3 regions of the Virgibacillus sp. Bac332 genome follow, and region 3 is predicted to be linked to each of the others. Evidence: predicted binding sites of a transcription regulator. Region 3 holds the regulator's gene; each other region holds the start of a gene.
The links. The regulator Rex, encoded in region 3, represses fermentation and respiration genes when NADH is low (regulators of the CRP and FNR family bind a similar motif). The targets are predictions, from matches to a motif close to TTGTGAAATATTTCACAA.

Region 1 (10,366 bases), 400 kb from region 3:
AAATATTGAAAAAAGTAAAAAAAGTGATACGCCCTAAATTGGCGTACCACTTTTTTCAGTTACTGGGTTTTGTCCCAGCCCCTTTTATAGTTATAACTGATTTTTTAGGCACCTGATCTACCCTAATATGCTCAGGTATCAATAGCCGTTATTCTTATACATAACCCCAAATCATTGCCAATAGCGTACCAAATACCGTAAGTACAGCAATGATAATACCGTAGTACACACTTGTATAAATCGCACCTTTATCTTCAGATTCACCAGCGTGCATAAATACGACTAATTGCAATGCTGCTTGGGCAAATGCGGTAATAAGCAGGATCGTCAACCCAAGAGCAAATGACATATCCAAGATATATACTAACAGCGCGACGCTAGTCAAAATCAACGAGAAAACAAAGCCCATCACATGCTTAATCGGGAATAATTCTTTCATTTACATCATTCCTTTCAAATAAACGAAGCTGAATATAAAAATCCAAACAACGTCTAGGAAATGCCAGTAAAGAGAGAAAATAAATGATTTATTAGCTGTTTCTGGAGTCAGTCCTCGTTTAATCACTTGAATCATTATCATAATTCCCCAAAACAACCCAAATGTTACGTGCGCGCCGTGTGTACCTAATGTCGTTAATAAAATAGATGTGAATGCACTAGTCTGTATACCAGCACCTTCATGGACATAATGAATAAACTCATACACTTCAAAGCTCAAGAAAGCAGCACCAAGTACTAATGTAATGATGAAAAATGTCATCATTGCTTTCTGTCTACCGAGACGCATAGCATGAACACCTAAACCAATTGTAAAACTACTAGTTAATAATAGAAGCGTTTCTGCAAGAACTGGGGAGATTTCAAATATCTCGGCACCTGTTGGTCCAGCTCCTGTACGACCTTCCAACGTAAAATAGGAAGCAAATAGTGTTCCAAACAACATGATTTCTGCTCCAATAAATATCCAGAAACCTAATATATTCATACGTCCTTGCTCTGTACTATATTCAAGCGGTTGCGTGTTATCCTTATTCATTTCTAGCACCCCGCAATTCCGATTCAGTTCTTTCAATTTCCGCAACGGAAATATGATGCCCATGATCTTTCTCAAATGAGCGATGAAGCATACATGCAAATATACCAATCAATGAAACTACCGCTGTAATCCACATGCTAAATACAAAGGCAAATCCAAAGATGAAGAAAAACACACTCATAACAAATGGTACACCACTATTATTAGGCATATGAATTTCTTTATATCCACCTTTAAATAATGTATGACCATTTTTCTTGGAATCCCAGAATGCCTGACTAGAATTTACTTGTGGTGTAATGGCAAAGTTGTACTCAGGTACTGGATTATGTGTTGCCCATTCTAATGAACGTGCATTCCATGGATCATCGCCAATATCTCTTGATGCATAACGTGTACTATAGTAAATATTGTATACAATGAGGATAAACCCAACTGCAAGACCTAAAGCTCCAATGAATGAGAGCATATTCCAAAATCCGAAGCCAGTAGATTCAGAGTACGTGTACATACGACGAGCTTGCCCATCTAATCCAGAAATAAACATTGGGAAGAAGGCAAGGCAAGTTCCGCCAGCAATAAAACCAAACGCCCATCTACCAATTCGTTCATTTAACATAAACCCAAACATCTTCGGCCACCAGTACGTAAGACCAGCAATCATCGCAAAGACAACACCAGGTATAATTACTAAGTGGAAGTGTGCTACTAAAAACATCGTATTATGATATTGATAATCAGCAGCTGACATTCCAAGCATTACACCGGTCACACCACCTATGGTAAAGATCGGAATAAACCCTAACGAATACAACATAGGTACAGTAAACTGAATTTTTCCTTTCCACATGGTTAACAACCAGTTAAAGATCTTAATTCCAGTCGGGATCGCAATAGCCATAGTAGTAATGGAGAAGATACTATTAACCATTGCTCCTTGACCCATTGTAAAGAAATGGTGTACCCATACGACAAAGGAAAGTAAGGAAATAATGACCATGGAAGCGACCATGGAATTGTAACCATATAAATTCCTTCGAGAGAAAGTAGAGATTACCTCACTATAAATACCGAAAGCTGGCAGAATCAAAATATAAACCTCTGGATGTCCCCAAACCCAAAACAGGTTAGCCCAGAGCATATCCATTCCGCCATCTGTCGTTGTAAAGAAATTCGTTGCAAACAAACGATCCATAGTTCCCATCGCTAATGCAACGGTAAGAACTGGGAAGGCAAATACAATAATGACGTTTGTAATTAACCCTGACCATGTAAACATCGGCATTTTCATAAGCGTCATACCAGGTGCACGCATTTTAAGGATCGTCACAATAAAGTTAATACCTGTTATTAACGTACCAAGCCCGGATATTTGCAGAGCTAGCATGTAATAATTTGTCCCGACAGACGGACTTAGCTCATCTCCAGCAAGTGGAAAATAAGACGTCCAACCTGAGCTTGGTGATCCACCAATGACAAAGGAAAGGTTAAATAACATTGCACCCATAAAGTACAGCCAAAAACTAACTGCATTTAATCGAGGAAAAGCAACATCCCTTGCACCAATCTGTAACGGTATAACAAAGTTCATTAATGCAATGATAAATGCCATTGCCATAAAGATAATCATAACGATGCCATGTGTGGTGAATATTTCATTATAATGCTGCGCGTCCAGCAGTGCGTTCTCTGGAACAGCTGTCTGTGCTCGCATCATTAATGCATCTACCCCACCTCTAAATAGCATTAGCAAGGCGGATATTAAATACATAATTCCAATTTTTTTATGGTCAACGGTTGTAATCCATTCCCGCCATAGATACCCCCATTTTTTAAAATAGGTAAGACCAACTACGATTGCTATTGAAGTGAGGACAATAGCAACCATAGCAGCATATATCGCAGGACTTGGATGTGGGATCATAAAACGTTCAAAAAAGTCCATTTTTCTTACTCCTTTCCGGATAACCCGATGTACTAAATCTTAATGATGATCTTCTGTGTGCTCATTTGTCTCATCTGCATGACCGGAATCCGAATTGTGTTGTTCATGTTCATCCTGCTCTACACTAGAATCACCTTCATGTTCACTATGATCATCTTCCGAGGTAGAACCATGATTATGTCCACCATGATGACCTTCTGGCGGAGGCATAAATTCTAGGTGAGTTCCAGTAAATGTTAATTGACCCAGGTGCCCTGGCTCCAGCAATTCATCAAATTTATCTTCAGTAAGTGGGTCTGCAGTTTGTTTAACTTCATCAACCCATTCATCAAATTCTTTTTGAGGCATTGCTTCTACACTAAATGTATTCTCAGCGAATCCTTCACCACTAAAGTTTGCATTTCTACCCATATATTCACCTGGTACATCTGCACCTAAATGAAGGGTAGTAATCATATCAGACATAGCATATTTTTGACCACCAAGTTGTGGTATCCAAAAACTAGTTATCGGCCCATATGAATAGAGTCTAAATTCAAGCGGTCTATCTGTTGGTACATATAGATAATTTACTGTTTCAATGTCCTGTTCAGGATAACTAAAATGCCATTTCCAATCGGATGAAGATGCATATACAACTAAAGGTTCATCATTCTCGTATCCTTCTGGAGTTGCTTCCACTTTGTAGTTACTCTGGACGGAGATAATGGATAAAACAATTACAATTAGTACTGGAATCCCTACTATTAGTGATTCAACAATAATATTTCCTTTAATATACGGTGGTTCATATGAATCTGGTTGTTTAGATGCACGATATTTAAATAGTATATATACTAGCATTGCAAATACTACAATTACGATCACAGCCATAATTGCTATTGATATCCAAATGACATTGGCTTGTGTTTGCGCCTGTGGCCCTTTTGGATCCAAAACTAACAATGGCTCACAACCTGTTAGCACCGCTAATAATGTGAATAGCGATGCTAGTATCGCCCATTTAATCTTCATAAAGAGATACCCTCCCCTGCATGTTGTTGATATGAAATGTATTGAAATATTTTTGTTACATACTTCACAAAATCCATTCATCTATCTTAATACCATATACGGTGAAAAACAATAGAATGTGCTGGTTGTCAGAAAATGTTCACGGAGTTTGGTACAAAAAAATGAACATTAATTGAATAAAATATGTCAATACGTAAAAGGAAATATTAAGTTACCTTCTCTTTCCTAGCTAAGCTAGCATGGAACTATATAGAGATACGGTATATAATAGAGCAAAATCGAATCATGAAGTTGTCCTATCTGCGAATTATTCCTTAGAGAGGGAAATAACATGCGAAATTATTATCCTTTACAACCACCAATCTTTGAAAAGAGCCTAGGAAACCCAAACTATCAATATCAAGAATATTTACCTAGTAAGCTTTTATCTGATTATGTTGTATGTTACTGGTCTGTCCATTACCATCCGTTAGATACCTATCCATTACATCGAATTGTTCCAGACGGCTGTATCGATATTATATTCGACCTTCAATCAACTTCCTTAGCAAAGGGCTCCTTTGCTGTCGGCTTAATGACCACATTTGAAACAATGAAACTCAGGCAAAAACAAAACCTGTTAGGAATTCGTTTTTATGCAGATACGGCACGCCGATTTATTATGTATCCTCCCGCCGAATTAATGGATACCCAAGTACTTCTTGAGGATATATGGGGGCAGGAGGCTTCGCTTTTGCAGGAAGATTTGCTATTGTCGAAAAACCTTCCAGAGAAAATTAACAAAATTGAAATGAAGTTAGTAAAGCTTTTATCAAAAAATACACATCGCACAGATTTATTACTAGAAACAAGTATGCAATACTTGTTTACAAATCTGGGTATCTTCCCCATACGCACACTAGCAGAAAAGACCCATTTTAGTGAAAGAACGATTAGAAGGGTCTTCAAGAAGGAATTAGGTGTCAGTCCTAAAGCATTTTCTAATATTATTCGATTTCAAAGTTCATTAAAAGAACTACATGATAATCCCTCATCGTTATCTAACATAGCAGCAAATTATGGTTATTACGATCAATCGCATTATATTCATCAATTCAAACGTCATTACGGCCAGTCACCGAAGCAGATTCTATTAAAATAAAGGAAGACTTCAATCCTTGGGGATTTTATTTATTCCCCAAGGATTGGTAGTACCACAAGGGTATGCCCTAAAGGCTCTAGAACCAATCGGACATTTACTGGCAATTGATTCCACACTTAGCCTTATTGGTTTCACTTTATTCCCTGAAGTAGGGGGCTTACTGCCAGTTATATGCGGGGTAAAACTTAGATTCGATTGTCCGTTTTTTACAATAACGTACATTCATTCTTATGCTATTATGTGTTTACCACAATATAAAGGAGTGAACACGATGACAAAAAAAATGGATATAAGTTCTTTCAAGCTCGCTCAACATTTTATGAAAAATCATGCAAGACCACTTGAACGAGCACTTTATGAATACGAGTTTGAAGCTACTAATTATAAAAAAGCACTCCAAGAATTAATTGCTTTTCAAAATCCAGATGGAGGTTTTGGTCATGGACTGGAACCAGATCTTCGCTGTAATGAATCCTCTGCATTAGCAACGACATATGCACTTGGAATACTTGGGGAATTACCTGCATTCGAGGAAAAAAAGAATGTTGTTTGCCAAGCACTTGACTACTTTATCACTTCTTATCAAGATGATCATACGGGATGGGATATAATTCCAGTCGAGGCAGAGCGATCCCCACGTGCAATCTGGTGGCAATATGGTGTATTCTCCGACAATTGGGGTAATCCAAATGCAGATATTGTAGGTTTCTTCATACAATATCGGGACCTAGTAACTTACGAAAAACTTGATATGCTCATTGATTATGCAATTCAGCATTTATTAGAGACCTGTGATTTAGCAGAGATGCATGAACTTTTCTGTTACCTTCGCTTATACGAACAGCTTAAGCTAAATACGAAGAAACGTACAAAAATCGAGGATAGGCTACAGCGCTTTATTAATAATTGTGTCATTGCAGATCCTGCAAAGAGAGAAGGATATGTGGCAGGACCATTACAAATTATTGATTCGCCCAAATCAACACATTATCGTAAATTCGCCAATATACTTCCAATGGAACTAGATCATCTAATAGGTCAACAGGCAACCGATGGCGCATGGGCACCTAACTGGGAATGGCACCAATATGAAAACGATTGGCCCATAGCAGAAAAAGAATGGAAAGGCATACTCACATTACAAGCATTACGAATATTAAGGAATTTTAAGTATCTTCCTATATAATTTGTTCTGGAGGTAGGAAATATGAAACCATCTATAACTGTTCTTACATTGGGCGTAGATGATCTAGAACGCTCACTTCAATTCTATCGGGACGGCCTTGGACTACCTACAGAAGGCATTGTTGGTAGTGAGTTTGAGCATGGGGCAGTTGCTTTTTTTGAATTGCAGGCAGGAATAAAGCTCGCTATCTGGAAACGAACGGATATTGCACACGAAGCCAAGATAGAACTAGGTGAACCGAGTTCAACAGAATGTACAATTGGACATAATACTAAAAGTCGTGAAGAGGTTGATGAAGTTATGGAACAAGCTAAAAATGCAGGTGCTATCATAACAGACCCTGCTCACGATACATTTTGGGGTGGTTATTCTGGTCACTTTCAAGATCCTGATGGGCACCTTTGGGAAATTGTTTGGAATCCAGCATGGGAATTGGAATATAACCGATATGAGTAAATTTATGGCAGAGCTAAGAGCTGTCCAATGACAGCTCTATACCTAAACATGAAATTATTCCTTTCCGTGTGCATTCTTAAATTTCAGTGGCATCATTAGGCAATTTCTTTACATGTTGTAGAAATTCGAGCACTTGTTGTGCTTCTTGACGAGGATATGTAAAATCATATACGTTTGCCACCAGCTGTGATGTTTTTTCAAACAACTCACACATCACAAACAATGCTCGCCAGCATGAATCATTGTTCCCTTCAGGATATGTTTGTAATAACTGATACCACGTATCTTCCTGCAAGTATCGCTTTAAATATTTACCGTTTTTTCCAACACTTATCTTAAAGTTTGTTTCTATTCCGACATGCCACTCTAACATTTTACGTAGCATCGATCGAACAAGATTCATATGACCCATCGCATAAAGCATTTCGCAACGCCATAACCCTTTTGCCACATAAGTTGTTACCCACCAAAATTCGTTGCAACAGTCAGCGAAGAATGCAGCTGTTGGTGGCTTTACCCAATAATCCTGATCGGTTGGAAATGGTAGTTCTGAGATACGATTATCTTTATCTAACACTATCTTCGTTAACGAATCTTCATTTAGATAAATTTCCATCTCCTCAATGGGTACTAATGTAAGATCAATTCGATTACCATCGGTAAATAACATTAAATAGGAAAATCGATTTCCCAATTCTGGAGGAAACAGCTTCATATCTTCAGGTGTTTGCATAATTATCCGTTCACCAAACACATCAATCCAACCTGTGTCTTTCATAAAAGATTGTATGTCATTTACTAAAAAAGCAATATCATAATCCATAAATGGATCGACTGGTGCATTCGCATTTGTACGCGAACCATTCATTCCTACAGCACGTATACGATTATCCGCTTTAGCAACAGCTAATACTAGATTCATTATTTGATCCACAGAACGCAACTTATCTCCTCCATTCTAAAATACTTTAAGTATAACATCTTTCGTTTAAATAGTTAGAAAATATGGAAAAAAGAAGTTTAGTAGTGGTATAATAGTCTCAGTTTAATTTTTTGGATTCTATCACTCGGAGGTACATAATATGATCGAAAAAGTAAACAGAGCAAAAGAAATACTAAACCAAGTTATTATCGGACAAGAAAAAGTCGTTCATCTTATCTTTGTTTCATTATTGGCAAAGGGACACATCTTGCTGGAGAGTACGCCTGGTTCTGGTAAAACAAAACTTGCTAAGTCCTTTTCCAAAATAAGTAATGTGGATTTCAAGCGTGTTCAATTTACCCCAGATGTTTTGCCTAGCGACATTACTGGTATCCAATTCTTTAATCCAAAGTCACAGTCATTTGAAATGAGGATTGGCCCCATCCAGACTAATGTATTACTAGTGGATGAAATTAATCGTGCCACTCCTCGTACGCAATCAAGTCTATTGGAAGTCATGGAAGAACAACAAACAACCATTGAGGGAGAAACCATTCATATAAATTCTCCTTTTCTCGTAATTGCAACACAGAATCCAATTGAATCGAATCAAGGTACTTTCCCGTTACCCGAGGCCCAATTAGATCGTTTTTTAATGAAGATTCCTTTACAATACCCAACAGCAAATCAGGAGAAAAGCATTTTGTCTACAAATCAGTTGAATGACCCAATTGACAATATTCAACCGTTGTTACAAGCAGAAGAAATAATTAAGATGCAACGGGAAATTATGCACGTAGAAGTATCAGATGTCGTGAAGGATTACTTATTAGAGATTATTCAGGAAACGAGAACCCACCCTGATAGTATACTAGGTGCAAGCACACGTGGAGCACTAGCCTTTATGCGAGCAGCCCAAGCACATGCTTATTTACAAGCTCGAAATTTTGTTAATCCTCAGGATATAAAAGAGTTGGCACCATATATACTTTCACATCGAATGATGCTTACACTAGAAGGGTCGATTAAAAAATCTAGCCAAGATGTTCTGTACGAAATCTTAGGACAGGTTAACGTACCTGTGGAATTGGAGTCTCACTAATTATGCAATGGCAAATAAACACTACTGATAACAAAGTGAAAATACGAGGACTGTTAATTATTTTAACTCTCATACTGGTTATCCTAAGTGTTTGGATAAAACAGCCTTTTATCTTCATGTTCGCTGGAATGATCTTATTGCTTATCTTTCTCGGATTGATCTATGATAGGAATATTGCAAAGGGACTTATCATAGAGAATCCTAAAAGAACACTCCGCTTAACAGAGGGAGAAGAAGCCACTATTGAAATTGTACTAAAAAACAAGTCTTTCCTTCCCTATTTTAACGGTACATTCGAGATGCAAACAAACCAAAAGGTAGCTGGAACAAACAAGGAAATAGCAGCAGAAAGAATGAGACGCATTTCCTTTCGTGTGCCCTTTGTATTAAAAGGGAAAAGTTCTGTTAAGCTAGCTATACCGATTAAAGCGATGGAACGTGGTGTCACAGGTGTTTCTAATGTTGGTATCGTATTTCCTCACCTCCTGAATTTTGAAGCTATACACTTGACGTACCTTCAAAAATATCAAACAGAGATTATTATCTATCCAACCCCATTGCCCGTACATGGAATGGAAAGCTTTAAACAGATGACATTCGGAAACCAGGCGACCTTATTGTCGCCATTTGAGGATCTCCTTCACCCGCTCGGCACTAGGGATTATATACCGTCAGATTCCTTTTCTCGAGTACATTGGAAGGCATCAGCCAAAAGAAACAAATTACAAACTAAAATATATGAACGCAACCGTAATATTTCATGGACCATTTTTGTCAATATTTCCTTGACTTCGCAAATTGGCAATCGCTATACCAGTGGAGATCTAGAGTCCATCATTTCAAAAGCAGCTTTCCTTTGCCAAAGTATTACCGAGCAAGGGTATCCTTTCTCCATTTATATTAATTTGAAACAGTATGGGAATAAACCCTACCATGTTGAGTTAAATCAAGGTAATAATCAGCTAAAAAAAGTATGGGAAATGCTTGCCCGTGTAGATGGAGTAACTTCTAATATAATGAAAATGGAGGAAGTGCTGCATCAGGCTACAACAAAAATGGCAGATTCAAATTTAATTGTCTTCGTTGGTGAAATCACATCAGCTAGTGAATTACTCATTCGAAAATGGAATACACAAGGCAAGAGGTGTTATTTTATTGCAGGATCAGAGGAGAGTAACACCCTCCAACAAATTCCCAAATGAGGGGTTTTAAAACATGTGGATAAAAACTAAAATGACAAAATACTATCAGTTATTCTATGAAGGAATTCTTTTGTACTTTATTTTAGTCCCTTTTTTTGTACAGTCTGCTTTTCCCGTCCCTTCATGGAGTTTCATTATTGCGGTAGTACTGCTCATCATCATTCAGACTACACTTAGTAAATTTATGAACAATCAAATCTTCTTTATTGTTTCAATCAGTATAAACTGGGCAATATTAGTGTTGATATTTTCGTATCCTATTTTAATTAGCCTTGCTTTTTCGCTATATATGACGTGGAGATTTTTCAAACATCAACAAGTCCCTGATGTACAAAACCAGATTCATATAATCACATGGTTAG
Region 2 (10,366 bases), 870 kb from region 3:
TTTAATGCTGCCCCTAACGTCGCTAATGATTCATCATGGGAAAATCCAGGAGGGTCTGTAGCAATTTCAAATAATATATTACCATGTTCTTTAAAGTATATTGCGTTAAAATAATTTCGATCTTTAACTGCTGTTACACTATAACCACTCTCCCTAACATATGTTTGCCAATCTAATTGGTCGGCATCATTTTCAGCACGCCAAGCTATATGATGAACTGTTCCAACTCCCATTTGTCCACGCCCAGCAGATGTAGTTTTTAAATCAATCATATTTCCAATATCCCCAAAAGACCGAAAACGAATAAGGTCCTCTTCTTCCATTCGCTCTAATCCCATTATTTCTTCTAGTACCTGCGCTGTTTTTTCAGGTTGCGAAGAAAATAACGTTACTCCAGCAAAACCTTTAATTGCCGCTTCAGGAGTTATGTTACCAAAAGTCCAATTATTCCGGTCACCGTTTTCTCGCTCTACAAGCTCTAATTGTAGACCATGGGGGTCTTTAAAACGTAAATACGTTTCTCTAAAACGCTTTTCCATTGTGAACTGGATGCCAAAACCTCTAAATCGTTCCTGCCAAAAATCCATCGCCCCCAGTGGAATAGCATACGAGGTGACACCTACTTGACCATCACCAATTTTACCTGGAAAGGCATTGGTCCATGGAAAAAAAGTAATGATTGTTCCTGGCTTTCCCTCTTTATTTCCAAAGTAAAGATGATACGTACCCGGATCATCAAAGTTGATCGTTTTCTTCACAAGTCGCAACCCCAATATACTTGCATAAAAATCTACATTCTCCTGCGGATGGCCAACAATTGCTGAAATATGGTGAATTCCCGCTGTTCTTTTCACAACTATACACTTCCTTTGATGAATTATATTTAATTAAAGTATTATTAATTAAATATAATAATAGCGATTTATGCTTAGTTTGTCAACCTAACACTATATTATTCAAGTAATTGACTAGCTAAACATTTACAGGAATCAAATCCTATTATGTAATAGGCTCAATGAAGCGATAATTGGTCTGCTTAAAAGCACCGCAGCACAAGGTAAGGCAATTTAGAACTCCAAACTTAGTCACTTAACGGTTATACTGTATGGGCTGAGTGAAAATGCTATGGGTGAGAGGGGTATTCTTCTATATTTTAAATTCTTTATCACAAAAAAATGAAGAAACAGTAAAAAACGAACGATAATTATCATAAATTAATTATCGTTCGTTTTTTTGATTAAACTCATTCATTTAGCACCTGAAATAAGCGAGACTCCGGCGGGAACAGCACGAGTCCGAAGATCCACGTGGTAACGTGTTTTTCTTTACCAAGTTAGCTGAAGCCGTGCCCGCGGAAAGAGCGTATATTTTCACGGTGCGGCGATGATACTGATATTGATAACATGATTATTCGTATTTTGAGTAAAAAAGTTGTGTTTTGTCCCAGACTCTCCTAATACATGTACATTAAATTATTCAGCGGATCCTACATCAGCCCATTTGTATTCATATGTTGCTCCAAACGGATTCACAAAAACACCTTTTACTTTCGGAGAAACAAGCTGTGCTCTCGAAGCCTGATAAATCGGCGCAATAGCTGCGTCCTCAAAAAGGATTTTCTCAGCCTCTAAAAAGTTCTCATAACGAGCTACATTATCTGTAGCTAAGGAGGAAGTAGTTGCATTCACTAAGTTATCGTATTCTTCATTAGAATACCCCATCATATTATTGCCACTATCTGTTGTCCAAAGATTCATATACGTGAATGGATCAAGGAAATCTGGACCCCATCTAGAAACTTGAATTTCATAATTCATGCTTGTATCCAGATCAAGCCGCTGCTCTTTAGGTACTTGCTTTAACGTAACGTTAAGACCTGGTAAGTTTGTAGAAAGCTGATTAGCAATATACTCAACCATTAACTTTGTTGTTTCATCATCGTCTGTTAACAGTTCAAGTTCAACAGAATCTTTACCAATCTCTTCTAAACCTTTTTCCCATAATTTCTTCGCTTCTTCAATATCATACGTCACAAGGTCTCCATTAACTTCTCTGAAGTCTTCACCAGTTTCAGGCATTGGCGTGAAATCAGCTGGAACCAGACCATTAGCAACAATGGATCCATTATTTAAAATTTCGTCAACAAGCGCTTGTTTGTTGAATGCTTTACTGATTGCCTTTCGAATATTTACATTTGCAGTAGCATCCGTTGTCGTTTGATTAAATTTAATGAAGTAAACGAATGTATCAGGAGTAATGACATAATCATCATTTGTACTATATTGATCAACTAAATCTGAAGTTAGATCAACACGATCAATCTTTCCTGATTCATATAAATCAACAGACGTTTGAGGATCTTTTACCACTTCAAAGTTAATTTTATCCATTTTCACAGTATCGGCATCCCAATAATCTTCATTTTTTTCAAGCTCCCAAGAACTACTAGTACTTTTCCAATTCGCTATTTTATATGGTCCATTAGCTAAAAGTGTATCGGAACTAGTAGCAAAATTATCACCTTGCTCTTCAACAAACTTCTGGTTTAATGGCAAAAAGGTACCGAATGTTGTTAAAGATTCAAAGTATGCTGTAGGATTCTCTAGTTCTACTACTAGTGTATAATCTCCATCAGCTTTAACACCCAACTCTTCAATAGGCTTGTCTCCAGAACTAATTGCAGTTGCATTCTTTATGACACCATTCATCATATATGGACCATATTCTGATCCGGTTTCTGGATTAACAGCCCGCTGCCATGAATAAACAAAATCATGGGCAGTAACAGGGTCTCCATTTTCCCAAACTGTATCCTCTCGTAAAGTAAACGTCCAGGTAAGTCCATCGTCACTTACTTCATGGTCAGTTGCGATCCCTTCTACGGGTTGCGCATTCTCATCTAATCGATAAAGCCCCTCCGTCGTGGCTGCTAAATATATAAAAGATGATTCATCAGTTGCAAGTGAAGGGTCCATTGACGGGATTGCTTCGGGGTTAATAAAACTTAATACCTTTTCTCCTTCTTTTTCTTCATTCGTATCTGCTGTTGCCTCATCTGTTTCCCCTTCAGATGTCGATGCATCCTCACTCTCACCGGAGCAGGCAACAATTACGCTGATTAATAGACCAAATACAAGGAATAATATCCAGCTTCTTAGCCTCATAATAAAGCCCCCTTTTATTTTCCTAGTGATGCAGAAGCTAGTAAAACTTACTAAGAATTATACCTTTAACTTAAGAAAGTTGTAAAGTATTTTTTAGAAAATTAATTTATTTATGATAATTAATAATAAACTATCAAAACACAAAATTACATTAATTCAGCTGGTAGAATTTCTAAACAACTTATAATAATGTTTGAGAATTTTCACCAAGAGTAACGAAAAAAAGACGTAACATGAAGCTGGCAGGTTATTGGAAGAAGGATTAATTATAATTGAAAATGATTTGTAATGCCAATAACGTATCCTCAGATGGATTTGCTTTTTTTATCAATATATATTAAAATGAATAAAATTATTTTCTAATATTAAGAAAGGGAGGCAAAAAGTCATGGAAACTGTTTTCAGAAGAATTGCAACAGAAGTAAAGTCATATTTACATCTAGGAGATATACTTTTAACGGGATCAGTCTGTCCTTTTTTAAGCAAACTTCATATAGAAACCAGATACCGGAAGCTTTTTGTCTTTTTATTTTAGAACTGTAGAAACTGTTAAATTGTTTGTGCATTTTGATTAAATACTAATTAGTAACTAGACGCCGGTTTTTATATGGTGTCTTTTTTGCATATACAAGAGAAGAATTGTGTTGTATATGTGTATTCATCCTCTTGTTGGATGAATTCATAAAAAAGTGTAAAAAGACCAGATAAGGAACTACCAAATAACGAAAAAAACTGTTGCAATAATTTGTGTGGAACCAGAAGTTTAGAAAGGGTGAGAAAATTGTTTAAAAGGCTTAGGCAATATAGAAATGTTTCAGTGTTCCAAGCGCTTCTAATTTAGAATAATAATTAGAAGCGAGGGATAATAATATGAAAAAGCAAAAAATCTTTACTAAATCATTTATATTCTTATTTATAAGTAACTTTTTAGTTTTTATAGGGTTTGAGATGTTGTTACCTATTTTACCAGCCTATTTGTTAAGCATGAATGCATCTTCCATTCAAGTAGGTCTAATGACAACATTATTTACACTAGGCGCTGTTCTATTCAGACCTTTTATAGGCTACTATTTAATTGATAACCAACGGAAAAGTCTTGCCATTATTGCAAGTGCCGCTTTAATGATTATTACAATGCTATATCCTTTTCTTAATATTATTTGGCTTTTGCTATTGTTACGACTTTTCCATGGCGCAGCGTGGGGAGTATCAACCACAGCCAATAGTACAATGGTAGTCGATTTAATTTCCAATACACGATTAGGAGAAGGGATAGGGTATTTTTCTATTTCAACAACGGTTGGGGCTATCATTGCACCAAGTGTAGGTATCCTTATCTATGACTCTTTTTCTTTCAATATTTTAATTTGGTCATCAGTAGTACTCAGTCTTTTGGCAGTAATTGCGCTTTATTTTGTATATTCACCTACTCCTGTTAAACATGAGAAACAATCATTTCAATTTTTTGAAGCGATTTTCGAGAAAGACGTGTGGTTCCCAGCATTACTGACGGTCATTACAACACTTGGTTTTGGAGCAATTATTACTTTTTTGGTTCTTTTTGGAAAACAAAAGGGACTAGATCATATTTTTCTATTTTTCCTTATCAATGCGACTGTCTCCACTTTACTACGTCCTTTTACAGGAAAATGGTATGACAAAAAAGGACCTTGGTCTATCATCATTGTTTCAGCAATTCTAGGTTTTTTGTCACTTGTGTTGCTATCATATACGACAAATAATCTTTATCTTATTATTGCAGCGATTTTATTTGGTGCAGGTTATGGAACTGTTATGCCATGTTTACAAACATGGACTGTTCAAAAGGTAAGTGAAGAAAAAAGTGGCGCTGCCAACGCAACCTTTCTTTCCAGTTTTGACATTGGTGTTGGAGTCAGCGCATTTATATTAGGAATCTTAGCTGAATGGATTAGTTTAGAGATGATCTTCAGGATTGTTAGTCTAAGTTTTATTTTTGTTGCAGTTTTAGTCTATAAGGATTTTTCAAATGAAAAGAAAAGGTCTAAAAAATATATAAAATTGATATAATAGCAAATCCACTTCTAGTTAATAGAGGTCTTTTTAGTTGATATTTTCCTTAGCGTACAGAATTCACAAAATGTTGACTGAACCCATTATACGATTATAAGAGTAAGCATTTTTAATTGAATTATGTGAAATATCGTACTTAAAGTAACGGGTGCTTTAACTATAGAAAACCAAAGTATTTTGAATAACTCCATTTAGGTTTTTTTGCAACAAAAACCGCAATAAATGCGGTTGAAAAATTTTGCTAAGTTGGGTCTCGTATCAGTTTTATTTACAGTGGATTAAAAGACCATTTAGAAAAACGTTAAAGAAAAATAAATGCAGGGAAATTAATTCTCTAACAGAATATATAAATAGGAAGAGAGAGGTTCAAGTCCTCTCTCATATAATATCTACCCACGTACATTGTTTGTTCCCTATCTTCCCCCAAATGTACCCCAATTAGATTCATTAACTTACTTTATCCTACGTTCTTGAAAACAAGCAAAACCTTGATACAGAAGGTTTATAAGGGGTTTGATGTAACGCTTTGCAATATAAAAAAATAATAGCCCTATTGTCTTTTTCATAAATAAAATATAACCAATATCAGAAAAATCGTTCAAATTGATTGAGATCAAAAATATATTCATTAACTTCTACAGTTATTTTTTATGCAACGCTAGTGTAATTTCCTAGACTATAAAAAAGCTTGCAAAGAAACAAAAAAGTTTCTCTACAAGCTTCTGATTTCTTATAGTAATCCGATTTATCATTATATTCACTTGTGATTCGTTTTGTTTACGTAATGACGAATATGCTTGTTTATACCAGCTAAAGTGATATTGGCAGGGTCGGCAGTGATGTCTAATTCTAAACTAGAACCATCTGTCGGTAACGTATTGTTAAAAACTTCTTCGTATGCTTCAACAGATAGCTCTTTTCTTGATGATAGTAGATGATCATGTTGATCTATTAGTAAATGTTCACGAAAATTCGGCTGTATTATCCCTGTAAAGAATTCACCAACAGCTCCTGATCCATAACTAAACAATCCGATTCTCGAACCTGCTTCTAAGCCTTTATTCTGCTCAAGCAGTGAAAGGAAACTTAAATACAAAGAACCGGTATAAATATTACCAACATGCTTATTATACAGCTTACTGTATTCCAGGTTTTCTAAAAGACGTTCTTTATCTTCTGTTGTTCCTTCCTCATATATCGTACGTAATGCTTTTAAACCCATCTTTGTATATGGTAAATGGAAGCAAATGGCTGCAAAGTCAGCTAACGTCAATAATGATTTTTTCTTATAATCTTCCCATACTTCTTCGAAGAAAGAAATATATTTTTCATTAGAAAGCTTTCCATCTACCATAGCTGTATCCGAATATACTGGGCGCCAAAAGTCCATTACTTCAGATGTTAAATATGCGCTTTTGTCCTCTAACGCAAGAATCGCCGGATCAGCACTAACCACTATTGCAACTGCACCTGCACCCTGGGTAGCCTCACCACCAGTATTCAATCCATATCTAGCAATATCAGATGCCAACACTAACACCTTACTATCTGGATTTAAGGCGATATGACCTTTTGCTAACTGTATTCCAGCAGTAGCTCCGTAACAGGCTTGCTTTACCTCAATTGTTCGTGCATGTTGGTTTAATCCGAGTAATTCGTGAATATACACACCTGCTGCTTTTGAATTATCAATTCCAGATTCTGTACCGAATATAATAAAATCGATGTTTTCCTTATCTTTATCATCTAGTATATTCCAAGCTGCATTAGCAGCCATTGTCACTGAATCTTGTGTAATTGGAGCAACAGCCATCTTTTCCTGACCAATTCCAATCGTAAATTTTTCTGGCTCCACGTCTCTAGCCACAGCTAATTTATTCATATCTACATATAAATGTGGTGTGTAAAACCCTATTTTGTCTATACCTATCTTCAATGTTCTACTCCTTTACTAACTAATGTCATTTTTATAACCATCGTATTCGTTACATTAGTGATTCTCTTCACAATCGTTTCCTTTATTATTACCAACACCATAAATGATAATATAATCTAACTACAAAAACAATCATCGTGTATTAACGGTTTCATATTTTAATGTAGATATATTAATTAATATTCCAACAGAAATTAGCATAAACAGCAAAGAAGAACCCCCATAACTTATAAAAGGAAGCGTAATCCCTGTAACTGGTAACATTCCAGAAACTGCTCCAAGATTTAATATAGCTTGAATAATTATTTGAAATGTCAAGCCCAGAGCTAATAATTTGGGAAACATATGTCTCTGTTGAAAAGCTATATGAATGCCTCTATAGAAAATCATTAAATAAGCTGCTAGCACTATAATTAAACCTACTATGCCGAGCTCTTCTACTATAATTGCCATAATAAAATCCGTGTGAGCTTCAGGTAGATAACCTAATTTTTGAACACTATTCCCTAGTCCATTACCAGTTATTCCTCCTGCTGCTATTGCGATATAGGAGTTTATGAGTTGATACCCATCAGTAGCAGCGGTTTCAAATGGCTGTTGAAAAGATGTTAAGCGTTGCAACCGATACGGTGATGTGTATGCAAAATAACTTACACCTAAGATCGCAATAGTACCTAGCGCGACTAAATGTATAAATCTAACTCTAGAACAGAATACAATAATTCCACAGGAAAATAGAATTAGAGAGGCTGTTCCAAGATCTGGCTGTAATAAGATAAGCATAAATACAGTTGCTAATAGCAGAAGAGGTGGAAGAACACCTTTGCCAAACTTGTGAATATACGATTGTTTTCTCGCATATATATAGGCAAAATATATAACCATTGAAACTTTGATAGCTTCTGTTGGTTGAAAGACAAATCTACCTATTGAAATCCATCTTTGTGCATAATTCCTTTCTATTCCAATACCAGGAATTAATACAAGAACTAAAAAAAATATAGATGATATAACTAGCAATGGAACCATTCTATTTATCCGATGCAGTGGTATAAGTACGGTGACTATCAAGAATAAGAAACCAATTAACACCCAAAGAAACTGTCTAACAAAAAAATGAGTACTATTATGATAAACTTCATACCCAATCGGATAACTAGCACTATATACCATTACTAAACCAAATGCCGATAACAAAAGAACAGTTATTAATAAGAGATAATCCATTTGCTGTATTTTTTCTTTCATTTAATCACCTTGTGTCAATACATTTTTTCCAAATACATAGCGACGATTAGATCTGATTCGGATACTAGCTATTATTCCTAATGCAATTAAATTAGTTAATAAAGCACTACCACCATAGCTGAGAAAAGGAAGTGCAATACCCGTTATTGGCATCAAACCAACTGTCATAGCAATATTTTGGAAAATTTGAAATGCCATTAACCCACTAATACCAATACAAAGATAAACACCAAACAAGCTACCTGAATGAAATGAAGTCATCATAATTTGGTAAATTAGTAGAAAATACAACAATAGCAATATACTTGCACCTATAAATCCAAATTCCTCACCGATAACCGTAAAGATAAAATCAGTGTGCGCTTCTGGAATTTGCCCATTTTGGACTTGCACACCCTGGTTAAACCCGTTTCCTGTTAATTGCCCAGAACCAATACCTAGGATAGCCTGCTTTAATTGATAACCATAATCGGATGCAAATTCATTCGGATTCAACCAACCATAAATTCTAGATAATTGATGATCTTGAAAAAAACGAGAAAACAACTCAAAATTCAAATAGTATAAGGTTATTAGTAGAATAATTAAAGCAATTAAGCTAACGGTTAACAATAAAAGCATAGCTGTAGAAATATGGGAGACAAATAAAAACGTCAATGTAGAGGCTACGATCATTAAGCCCGAACCTAAATCTGGTTGCATTAATACGAAAAATAATGGTATTACCGTTGCGATGGAAACCTTTAATACAACTGGAATACTAGCAATGAATGATAGACGTTTACTACCAGCCTTCTTTAAAAGAACAGCAATATAAAGAATTAAAAATAGTTTCATAAACTCAGAGGGTTGTAACTGAAAGATCCCCAAATCTATCCATCGCTGAGAACCATTTTTTACTGTACCGAACAATTGGACATAGACTAACATCAAAACCCCAATAAGGTACATTGGAAAAGCCCATTTTTCTAGTAATTCATAGTCAAACCAAGCAACCATGATCAACATAAGAAATCCAACTATATACCAAAACAATTGTCGTTTTACAAAGTAAAACTCATCTGCCACTGCATACTGACCAGACCCACTATACACAGCCACCAGACTAAATAAAAATAAACAGATTAAGATAATAATTAAAAAACGTATACGGCTAAACGTAGTGTCCTTCATGAATTTAGTTACCTTTCATAGATAATAGAGTTTATGTATTCTCCTAAACACCAGTAAATGATTGATGCTCCCTGTCGCTTCCCATTCAAAATAGTTAACATAGTAACCTTATCCATTGTTGACACTTTACTAAATGGGCTAACTGATAGAAATTGATCATGAAAATAATGACCATGCCGAAAATTGCAATTGTCCGCTGTCATGAATTTATTCCTCCCAAGCGTATCTTCATTTAGCTTATCTTCATGATGACATAATGTCAACAAAAAATGACAATAAGTCATCAATATAGAATTTGAGATAAGAATTTAGCCAAAGAGAAAGCCGAACTAGATTCGAAACGTTTTACCCGCTCTCATTTGAATCTAGTTCGGCTTTTTGGTTGTAAAAATATTTTACATATTTATAATTTTTCCCTATCATTTTTCTTTAAAAGTGAAGGCTTTAGGATAAGATATATCTCATCTCCATCGTGTTCTTATACACCGCGTTTATTCCCCCAGAGAAAGGTATGTAATTGAGGGAGCACCCGCACATCTTTTAAGATGTTGTTTGTCATTACACGTTCAATAAGCGCTTCGTATTTCTGAAGTAAGTGCTCCATCAATTTATCTGAACTTTCCATACCAATTTCATCATTTCCTACTTGAAGAAATAATTTAGCCTGAGGATACCTTTTATGAATCTGTTCAGCGTATGTTAAGTCACCCTCATCAAATATCACAATTTTTAAGCTATATTCTCCTTTTTGTCGATGTTGTAACGAATCAATTATAAAATCTAACGTTTGATA
Region 3 (10,366 bases):
CGTATATCTTTTTCATTTATCGTCGGATAATCATCCCAGAGTTCCATCAATACCGTTTTTGAAGAGTTTAAATTTGCCTGCTCTTGATCATAATAACCAATTTGAACATTTGTTCCGAGCTGAATGTTACCTTTTGCAGCCTTCAGTTTACCTAATATAACTTTTAATAACGTAGTTTTACCAACTCCATTAGGTCCTACTAAAGCAACACTTTCACCACGATTTAGGTGCAGATCTACATGGTGAAATAAGTCATTATCTTCACCATCATAACGAAAGGACAGATCATTGATTTTTAAGACATCATTTCCACTTCTTTTGTCGATATGAAATGAAAAGGAAGCAGAAGATTCTTCTCCTAAAGGTCGATCAAGCTTGTCCATTTTTTCTAACTGCTTCCGCCTACTTTGGGCACGCTTGGTTGTAGACGCACGTACAATATTTCGTTGAATAAAATCCTCCATTTTTTTAATTTCAGATTGTTGTTTTTCATATTCTTTTAGGTCTTTTTCAAAATCCAAAGCTTTTTGTTCTAAAAATTTACTATACGTACCATGATATTTTTTCGTTTTATGTCTGGAAATCTCATAAACGATGGATACGGTCTTATCTAGAAAATAACGATCGTGGGAGACGATGATGATAGCTCCAGGATAGCTTATTAGATAGTTTTCTAACCAATTTAATGTATCAATATCCAAGTGGTTTGTTGGTTCATCTAAAATAAGTAACTGTGGCTTCTTTAATAACAGTTTTCCTAGTGCCAATCTAGTTTTTTGACCACCACTTAGTGTTTCAATTGGTGTTTGGTAGTCAAAATGATGAAAATCTAGGCCAGTTAAAACAGCTTTTATATCTGCTTCATAGGTATATCCGCCATTCCTTTGAAAGACCTGTTGTAGTTTATCGTATTGATCCAATAATTTTTCATAGCTGTCAGTTGAATGGTTAGTCGTTTGTTCCATTTGCTTTTCAAGGAGACGTAGCTCTTCTTCCTGTTTTCTTAATTCCGTAAATACAGCGAGCATTTCATCCCAAATGGTTTGATTTGATTCAAGTGACATATGTTGTGATAAGTAACCGATTGTTAAATCCTTAGGCTGGAAAAGCTCACCATCATCATAGCTGAGTTCACCAGCCATTATTTTTAATAGTGTAGACTTTCCAGCTCCATTTCTACCTACAATAGCAATACGATCATTGTCTTTTACTTCCATTTTTATATTCGATAGAATCTCATCAGCACCAAATGCCTTAGAAAGTCCATTCATTTGCATAAGTATCATAGCTTTTCACCTCATCCATACTAGTGTATCTTAATTACATGAACGCAAGCAATATAATTGTGAAAACGATCACGACTTATTTCCATTTTTCTGCTAGAATAGAGATGGAGTTCAAAGCAATGGAGTTGGGCAAATGTCAGATTTTACACACTTTAATCAACAGGGTAGGGCGCATATGGTGGATATTAGTGATAAGCAAGAAACGAATCGTATGGCAATCGCTAGATCCAGTATCCTTATGAACAAACAAGTTTATGAGGCGATTATTGGAAATGCTATAAAAAAAGGGGATGTACTTGCAGTTGCACAAGTTGCAGGTATTATGGCAGCAAAGAAGACACCAGACTTTATTCCAATGTGTCATCCGTTACCATTAACGGGCGTTAATATTTCGTTTCAGTGGGATACGTCACATGATACATATGAATTAATTGTTGATGCCACTGTGAAAACGAAAGGAATTACAGGTGTTGAGATGGAAGCTCTTACTGCTGTGTCTGCTGCTACATTGACAGTATATGATATGTGCAAAGCGATTGATAAAGGGATGACCATCGGCCAGACATTTTTAATCGAAAAACAAGGTGGTAAATCTGGAGATTATTATCGTAAGGAAAGAAGGAATGACCATGGATCAAAATAAAATACCTCAAGCAACTGCTAAACGCTTGCCATTGTATTATCGATTTTTAAATAATTTGAATCACCAGGGCAAAAAAAGGGTGTCCTCCAAGGAATTAAGTGATGCGGTAAAAGTCGATTCTGCTACCATTCGCAGAGATTTTTCTTATTTTGGTGCATTGGGTAAAAAGGGATATGGCTATAATGTCGAATACCTATTGGGATTTTTTCGTAAGACGCTCGATCAGGATGAAACAACGGATGTTGCACTAATTGGCGTAGGTAATCTAGGTACTGCCTTTTTACATTATAATTTTATGAAAAATAATAATATATTAATAAAGATGGCGTTCGATAGTGATCCCGATAAGGTTGGAACTACGATTGGTGATGTACCTGTATATAATATTGCAGATTTAGAAGACAAGATAGCTGGTGTAAAGGTGGCAATCTTAACAATCCCTGCTAGTGAAGCGGATGGAATCACCGATCGACTCGTGGAGCAAGGGATTACGGGGATTTTAAATTTCACTCCAGCGAGGATTACGGTTCCAGAACATATTCGTGTTCATCATATTGATTTAGCGGTTGAGCTACAAGCACTTGTTTACTTCTTAAAACATTATCCTTTAGAAACGAATCGTCTAGAATAAGCGAAGCCTCTTGATGGTAATTAAAGCTACTGAGAAGCGTTTTTGATATGCTCTCCTTTATCTCGCTAATAACTCAGTAAGATCTTAATTCAAGCAATAATACGGATTAAGCGGGGGATCGACTGCCAGTAAATGTCCGATTGGTTTTACGAATAATCCGTGGGGATAAACAAATCCCCCACGGATTGAAGTTTTACTTTGTGTAGACAGATTAAACATTGATTCTGTATTACTTAAGGAGCGTTTTAATAGTGAAATAGCAGTATTTGATGAAGCGTCGTTTTCCATGGGCAACGCTTCAATGTATATTTTCTTTCTTGATTGGAAAAGCAAAAGTAAGTAGTTTTTTGCTCTTAAGGAAAAATGAAATCAGAAACAAGCTGGGAAACCTAGATAGGGTTTCTTTTTTTGTAAGTTAAGAAAGTATAAAATCAGTGCAATGACTGCGTTAAGCCAAGTAGTTATTTTGAAATGTTTGTGTATATTGGCAATGCTCCGACTAATTACTTCGCTTTCCGCGGGCACGGCCTCAACTAACTTTGCAAAGAAGACCACGTTGCAAAGTGGATTTTCGGCTCGCGCTAATCCCGCAGGAGTCTACGTAATTAGTCTCCGCTATGAGAATGTGCAACAATTCTTGTCATAAGTAATAGGTTGACTTTTTTTACAATGGGTAAAGTGAAAATCGTTATCCGTGAGTATAAAAGCAGCTGTGTTACTTCATGCTAGCGTTGTAGAGCCTGATAATAGCGAAGGCCGGCCACTTCAACTCCTGTGGGAAATGTTTGACCTGAAGATCCACTTTTTTGAGCGGGTTTTGCTAAAAAAGTTAGCTGAAGGACAAACCCCACGGAAAGGGAAGTGGGCAGCCGGAGTGATTCCATAATAGCTACTAGAGGAAGCGTAAATCTGAGCATGTAGTGATAAGGACTGAGCGAATTTTGCTCAGTTTTTCTTATAGTTATAAAATTAGCCCATGTAGATATAAGCGTGTTGGGTCGGCGTCTAGTTACAGCGCCCAGAAACGAGGCGACTTCACGAATCGCCCTATGCTAAGTCAACATTGGCTCGCAAGCTCACCATGATTGCTTGCTCCAGTCGTACATTTCTATTTGAACCCACTCATGAGGACAACAATGTCTACTGGTCATTAATTATAATTGTTTTATCCTACCATATAACTAGCAGCAATACCCCACTTCAAGCAATAAAGAGAAACCAATATGGATAAGTCGGGGATCGATTGGCAGTAAATGTCCGATTGATTCAAAGACCTTTAGGTCATACTCTTGTGGTACCGTGGGGAACAAAATTCTCAGTAGATAGAAGTTTCACATGATCTGTAAGGTATTATTTTTTCTTTTTTACGGTGATTTTTAGAGTAATACCCAGAAACTAAACAGGTGTTATGACATATAAATTGCATTATTTTTCCAATTTATTGTATTTTTTTGCGTCTAATTTAGGAATATATTGGTAATACATTAATTTTATAGAACCTTTAGCCTGTATTTTCAGAATATTTTTTGGGTATAAAGACGTCTGTCTTTATACATATGCATGAGCTATGCTAAGTAGGGATTCTTACTTATTACATAAATCAGGAGGTAAAATTGTATGTTGAAGAAGGTGAAATCACTACTATTTATTTTTATATTTAGCCTTATATTCATAGTCGGATGTGGTGCTAAGGACAGTAGTGATAGTGAAAAAGTTGCCAAAGCTAGTGAAGAACCAAAAGCAGAAGCTACTATTCCAGAAGATGATACCTTAAAGGCAGTTCTAGAAGAAAATATTCAAACAATGATGGATAAGGATTTACAAGGCCATATGAAAACCATTCATCCTGAGTCCCCTGGTTATGATACAACAAAGGAGCTAATAAATAGCCTACAAGCATATACATTAGATATTACATTAACGGATGTACATGTAGAAGAAAAGTCAGCAGCTGAAGCAAGGTTAGCTTATACGCAGACGAATATGAAAGTGGAAGGCCCTGATTACCAAAACAATCAAACAACAGGTGTTCATATATTGAAGCCGGATAATGGGGAATGGAAAATCTATAGCAGTGAAATCGGCGAAACGGTTAATTTGGACGAGAATGGAGAAGTAATTGAGGCTGGGGAAGCAGAGCCTGTGATGGAAGGTAACTATGTAGAAGAAATTAGAAGTTTAGAGATGCCATTTAGTGAAGATAAATGGGAGCTTGGAAACTATGCAGAGGAATCAGGGGAGGCTATTGTTGAATTTTTAGTTTCTGGAGAAACCTTTGAGAATTATACTGAATTACTGACGCTTCATTATTATGAAGATGGAAAAGATTTGATCGGAGTTAAAAACTTCATTACAAACATGGAAGGTAACTTGAGTGATATGATTGATGGAGAGCTTCAATTTGAGCAAATGGATGTAACAAACGAAGAAGGGTTCTATGAATTTGCTATTACTAATGACTCACTGCAATATGATCAAGAGGAACTTGCCCGCGTGTTTGTGAAGGATTCCGATATGTTTGTTATCCGCTATACAACGATGGAACAAAAAATAAAACAAAAAGAAGCTTGGTTGGAGAAGTTAAAGGCGGTTAAATAAAAGCACCCATGAAAAAAGAAGGAAAGCAGCATAATACACTGCTATTCCTTCTTTTTATGTTTAAGGCGAAAATGTAAGGACATTAAACGAATACTAACGCCTATTTCAAGTGTAGCAAATATTGCTAATATAATTGTGGTCACATTCCAGATGGTATCATCTGCACTCAGAATGGCAATGTACGTAAAGAATACTCCCATAATAAAATAAATAATCGCCATGGTCTTCGGTGAAATCTTCATTTATAAAGCCTCCATAATAAATCCTTACTCAACATTTCGTATTAATGTAGCATGAAAATGGTTTGTAGTTCTTCTAACTGTCTTTCTAATTCCTCTGGGTCAATGTTATATTGTATAAGTACGACTAATGAGTTCATAGCCATATGAACAATAATTGGTACAATAATACGCTTTGTCTTTACATAAAGATACGCAAACACTAAGCCCATCGAACCGTATACAAGTATATGCTCAGGCTCACCATGAATAACCGCGAAAATGAGCGCGGATAAAAGTGCTGCAATGAAGAAGTTTGTCCGTAAATACAGTCGTCCGAAAATAATTTTACGGAAGATGATTTCTTCCAGGATTGGAGCGGCAAACATAGGAATTATCATAAACAGTGGTGACATACGAGTCACATCCATAATTGCCTGTGTGTTTTCCGAATCTTGTCCAATACCTAACAGCTTCACTTCAATTGATCCGGCGATTCCCTGTGCGAAATATGCCATGAATACACCGAGAATAGACCAAAGAATCACATTTCCAGTAGAAGCAGCATCTCGTTGATTTACTCCTTGTTTCATGTCTGGTTTCATTAATTGTAAGACAATAATTACTCCTGCTATAAAGCTAATCAGCGACCAGTAAACAAACGCGTCTATCTGATTAATCGGTAACAATGCATATAGAAGTGGGATAAAAATAACTCCTGAGAATTGTACAAGTACATATGTTATGATGACCCACCAATATCGTTTTGGCAAAATACAACGACTCCTTTATCTCTAAGTTATTAAGAATGTATCCATTTTTGTTTCTTCCAATTAGTTTATGTTTGCTGAAATAAATCTATTAACGATAAAATACATATACGTGATTTTTTAGACATCATGTAAAAGTGACGTATCAGCAACATAAAAAGGTGTGTTAAGGTGATTCTATGTAAGCTATAGAACCGTATTTATTTATACTTCTCTTATTTTATCATAAAATGAAAAGCTACTTACAATAGAATGAATCATTGGCTTGGTATGACAAATTCATTATCTGTATGTTAATAAGGAAATAAAGTTGGTCTTTTTCGCCATAAGCATTAAAAGTGGGGGGCGACTGCCAGTAAATCCGCTTGGCTCAAATGCTTTAGGTCATACCCTTGTGGTACTAACAAAGCGTGGAGGATAATCAAAACTCCCACGAATTGAAGTTTCACTTTATTGTGTTCAAGGTAAAACATTATCAATGATAATACTTTTCTGTGCAGGCAGTAGACTCATTGAAGTAATTCTTTATGTTATAACAAAGGTTTTGGATATGTTGTGAAGGTAAAGACATACGAATTGATTCGAGTAAGAAAATTTTATAAAAAAATCTATTCTTCATACTTGCATTTTTAACAGGAATTATTTATCATATTAATTGGAATTAGCACTCGGTGATATAGAGTGCTAATAAATAAAATGACATGGAATTAAGGAGGCTTTCTTCATGATTAAACCACTAGGAGAACGCGTTGTTATCGAGCTTGTTGAACAAGAAGAGAAAACTGCAAGCGGTATCGTACTTCCAGACTCTGCAAAAGAAAAACCACAAGAAGGAAATGTGGTAGCTGTTGGTTCTGGAAAAATCGTAAATGGTGAAAAAGTTGCTCTAGAAGTTTCTGAAGGTGACCGCATTATCTTTTCAAAATTTGCTGGTACAGAAGTTAAATACGAAGGCAAAGAGTACTTAATTCTTCGTGAAGATGACATCTTAGCTGTCATAGGCTAATCTTAGATATACAGATACTTAATTAAAGAATTTAAGGAGGGCTTTATCAATGGCTAAAGAAATTAAATTCAGTGAAGACGCACGTCGCGCAATGCTTCGTGGTGTAGATACATTAGCAGACGCAGTTAAAGTAACATTAGGACCAAAAGGCCGTAATGTCGTTTTAGATAAAAAATTTGGTTCCCCATTAATTACAAATGATGGTGTAACCATCGCAAAAGAAATTGAACTAGAAGATCATTTCGAAAACATGGGTGCACAGCTTGTATCAGAAGTTGCATCTAAGACAAATGATGTTGCTGGTGACGGTACAACAACTGCAACTGTATTAGCTCAATCAATGATTCGTGAGGGACTTAAGAACGTTGCTTCAGGTGCTAACCCAGTTGGCGTTCGTCGTGGTATTGAGAAAGCAGTAGAGGTAGCAGTGAATGAACTTAAAACTATTTCAAATCCAATTGAAAGTAAAGAATCTATTGCCCAAGTAGCAGCCGTTTCATCTGGTGACAGTGAAGTTGGAAGCTTGATTTCTGAAGCAATGGAACGCGTTGGAAACGACGGTGTAATTACGATTGAAGAATCTAAAGGCTTTAACACGGAATTAGAAGTTGTTGAAGGTATGCAATTTGATCGTGGATATGCTTCTCCATACATGGTTACTGACCAAGATAAAATGGAAGCAATTCTTGAAGATCCATACATTCTTATTACAGATAAAAAGATTGGTAATATCCAAGAAGTACTACCTGTACTTGAGCAAGTTGTTCAGCAAAGCAAGCCACTATTAATGATCGCTGAAGATGTAGAGGGCGAAGCTCTTGCAACTTTAGTAGTTAACAAGCTTCGTGGTACGTTCAACGCTGTAGCTGTAAAAGCTCCTGGATTCGGTGATCGTCGTAAAGCAATGCTTGAAGATATTGCTACTCTAACAGGTGCAGAAGTAATTACAGAAGATCTTGGCTTAGATCTTAAGAGTGCAACAATTGAGCAATTAGGTCGTGCATCTAAAGTTGTTGTTACAAAAGAAAACACAACGATCGTAGAAGGATCTGGAAATCCTGAAGCAATTTCTTCTCGTGTAGCACAAATTCGTGCACAAGCTGAAGAAACTACTTCTGATTTCGATAAAGAAAAATTACAAGAACGCTTAGCTAAGCTAGCTGGCGGTGTAGCAGTAATTAAAGTCGGTGCTGCAACAGAAACAGAATTAAAAGAACGCAAGCTACGTATTGAAGATGCATTGAACTCTACACGTGCAGCAGTTGAAGAAGGTATTGTTGCTGGTGGAGGTACTGCACTAGTAAATATTTATAACAAAGTAAGCGAACTTAATCTTGAAGGTGACGAAGCAACTGGTGCAAACATTGTACGTCGTGCTATGGAAGAACCAGTACGTCAAATCGCACACAATGCTGGTCTAGAAGGATCTATCATTGTAGAACGTCTAAAAGGTGAAAAAGTTGGCGTTGGTTACAATGCAGCAACTGGCGAATGGGTAAACATGGTTGAAGCAGGAATTGTTGACCCAACAAAAGTTACTCGTTCTGCACTACAAAACGCAGCATCTGTAGCAGCTATGTTCCTAACTACAGAAGCAGTAGTCGCTGACAAACCAGAAGAAGATGGCGGCGCTGCAGGTGGCGGAATGCCTGACATGGGCGGCATGGGTGGAATGGGCGGCATGATGTAATTCATGCTCCAAAACTCTTGATAAATAAGGATTATTGATTTATTTGCTAACAAAATACTAACATGAAGTAACAGAGATTTCTCAATGGGTTTCAACTCTTGAGAAGTCTCTTTTTGTCTATTCACTGCTTTAAGTAGGTTGGATTTATAATTTTCTTAGAAAAAACAGTGAAAAAATTTAGAATTTAGCCGGGAACCCTTGTGACTGTAGTTGTGAAATGAATTGGCTGCGGATACGGTGTACAGATTAGATACTGAAGGTAGATTTCTGTATACCAAGTATCCGACATGATAAAAGTTTGCTAAAAAGGTTTCTTTAATGAGGGTAACTTGCTGTTTTGGTGGTGTATTGCTGAAAAGAAAATATCAAAAAAATTGAAGATGAAAGAAAAACGATATAAAAAAGAATACATGACTTTTATAGATGACTCAAACAAAGTAAAATTAATGTGAAGTCTTGTCACTAAAGAGAACAAAATAGAAGAGGGATTCAAGTAAAAAATACACACAATTATACAGGACTTATGGTAATCCTCAGAAATTATAGAATGATAAAAAGGTGTGGATATGGTGATGGCGACAAAAAAGAATTCACAAGCTTGGGAAGGGGCAAAAACACGATGTCGTTTGAATGAGACTGATATACAAATGGCCAAGGAGTTGAGGATGACACCAAAGAGCTTAATTAAAAATATCCCAGTCCCTAATCAAAAAAGGAAAGCAACTGTTAAAGTATGGATTCGTAATCTTTATGGGGAGATGTTTGGAAGGGTCCTAACAGTTAACCCAGCTCTCAGTAAAGCATTAAGAAAATCTATGAAGCAAGAAGATGCGATTGTATCTAAACGCTGGGTGGATGAGGAGGACTTACCGTTTTGAAGAAATCTAAGATTAATCGATTATCTGAGGAAGAGATAAAAGTTATATTGAGAGCATCTGATGAAATTATTGCAAAAGGAGGAAGAACACTTCTTGCTAAAATCTTAAAGGGTTCACGGGAAAAGAAAGTATTGCAACTGGGGTTGGATAGGTGTCCTGTCTATGGTTATTTTAAGTCAGAGAAACTAGATGAAATTATGAAAAAAATTGATTGGATGATTGATTATGATTTTCTAGAAATTGAGTATGACGGAAAATTTCCAATGATTGTTTTCACAGAGCGGGGTTGGTACATAGAGTCCGATCAATATGCTGATGAACTTTTAAATGAATGGAAGGAATGGGCCAAACAGGGAAAACAAAATCCTGATATGAGCTATTTAAAGGATCGGAATAGGAAAATGATTCTATTATTGCTTGAGAAGATTAAAGAGTCCGGAGATCAAGCGTTTATTCCTTATTTAGAATTATGGGAGAAAGTTGATTATAAAAAGGTAAGAGCTGAGATTCGAACAACTATAAATGTAATAAATAGAAATGAGCCGATTGATCATTCAGTTGTAAAAGAAAGGACAGAATCTATAAATGAAGCACTAGAGGGCTTAGAGCCGCATGACCTGCTTTTAAAATGCTGGATATGTGGAGT

Region 1: qoxA (cytochrome aa3 quinol oxidase subunit II) is a predicted target of Rex. The motif match lies at 4,048-4,065, and genes of this name have one in related genera.
Region 2: D9782_RS12900 (hydroxymethylglutaryl-CoA synthase) is a predicted target of Rex. The motif match lies at 7,208-7,225, and genes of this name have one in related genera.

Annotation. Positions count from the first base shown of each region.
Region 1 is NZ_CP033046.1:1,443,996-1,454,361, reverse strand. It holds gene qoxD (cytochrome aa3 quinol oxidase subunit IV) at 155-439, opposite strand; gene qoxC (cytochrome aa3 quinol oxidase subunit III) at 440-1,036, opposite strand; gene qoxB (cytochrome aa3 quinol oxidase subunit I) at 1,029-2,981, opposite strand; gene qoxA (cytochrome aa3 quinol oxidase subunit II) at 3,021-3,995, opposite strand; gene D9782_RS06930 (helix-turn-helix transcriptional regulator) at 4,327-5,136, shown strand; gene D9782_RS06925 (hypothetical protein) at 5,408-6,322, shown strand; gene D9782_RS06920 (VOC family protein) at 6,344-6,778, shown strand; gene D9782_RS06915 (aminoglycoside 6-adenylyltransferase) at 6,855-7,721, opposite strand; gene D9782_RS06910 (AAA family ATPase) at 7,861-8,802, shown strand; gene D9782_RS06905 (DUF58 domain-containing protein) at 8,805-10,004, shown strand; gene D9782_RS06900 (DUF4129 domain-containing protein) at 10,018-10,366, shown strand, end outside.
Region 2 is NZ_CP033046.1:2,714,776-2,725,141, reverse strand. It holds gene D9782_RS12915 (ring-cleaving dioxygenase) at 1-854, opposite strand, end outside; gene D9782_RS12910 (peptide ABC transporter substrate-binding protein) at 1,473-3,164, opposite strand; gene D9782_RS12905 (MFS transporter) at 4,035-5,213, shown strand; gene D9782_RS12900 (hydroxymethylglutaryl-CoA synthase) at 5,974-7,152, opposite strand; gene ftsW (putative lipid II flippase FtsW) at 7,285-8,400, opposite strand; gene rodA (rod shape-determining protein RodA) at 8,401-9,573, opposite strand; gene D9782_RS12885 (hypothetical protein) at 9,582-9,776, opposite strand; gene queE (7-carboxy-7-deazaguanine synthase QueE) at 10,052-10,366, opposite strand, start outside.
Region 3 is NZ_CP033046.1:1,848,919-1,859,284, forward strand. It holds gene abc-f (ribosomal protection-like ABC-F family protein) at 1-1,286, opposite strand, end outside; gene moaC (cyclic pyranopterin monophosphate synthase MoaC) at 1,420-1,929, shown strand; gene D9782_RS08920 (redox-sensing transcriptional repressor Rex) at 1,910-2,560, shown strand; gene D9782_RS08925 (hypothetical protein) at 3,255-3,446, shown strand; gene D9782_RS08930 (hypothetical protein) at 4,178-5,158, shown strand; gene D9782_RS08935 (YdiK family protein) at 5,200-5,400, opposite strand; gene D9782_RS08940 (CPBP family intramembrane glutamic endopeptidase) at 5,442-6,149, opposite strand; gene groES (co-chaperone GroES) at 6,871-7,152, shown strand; gene groL (chaperonin GroEL) at 7,202-8,842, shown strand; gene D9782_RS08955 (hypothetical protein) at 9,415-9,720, shown strand; gene D9782_RS08960 (RQC-minor-1 family DNA-binding protein) at 9,717-10,366, shown strand, end outside.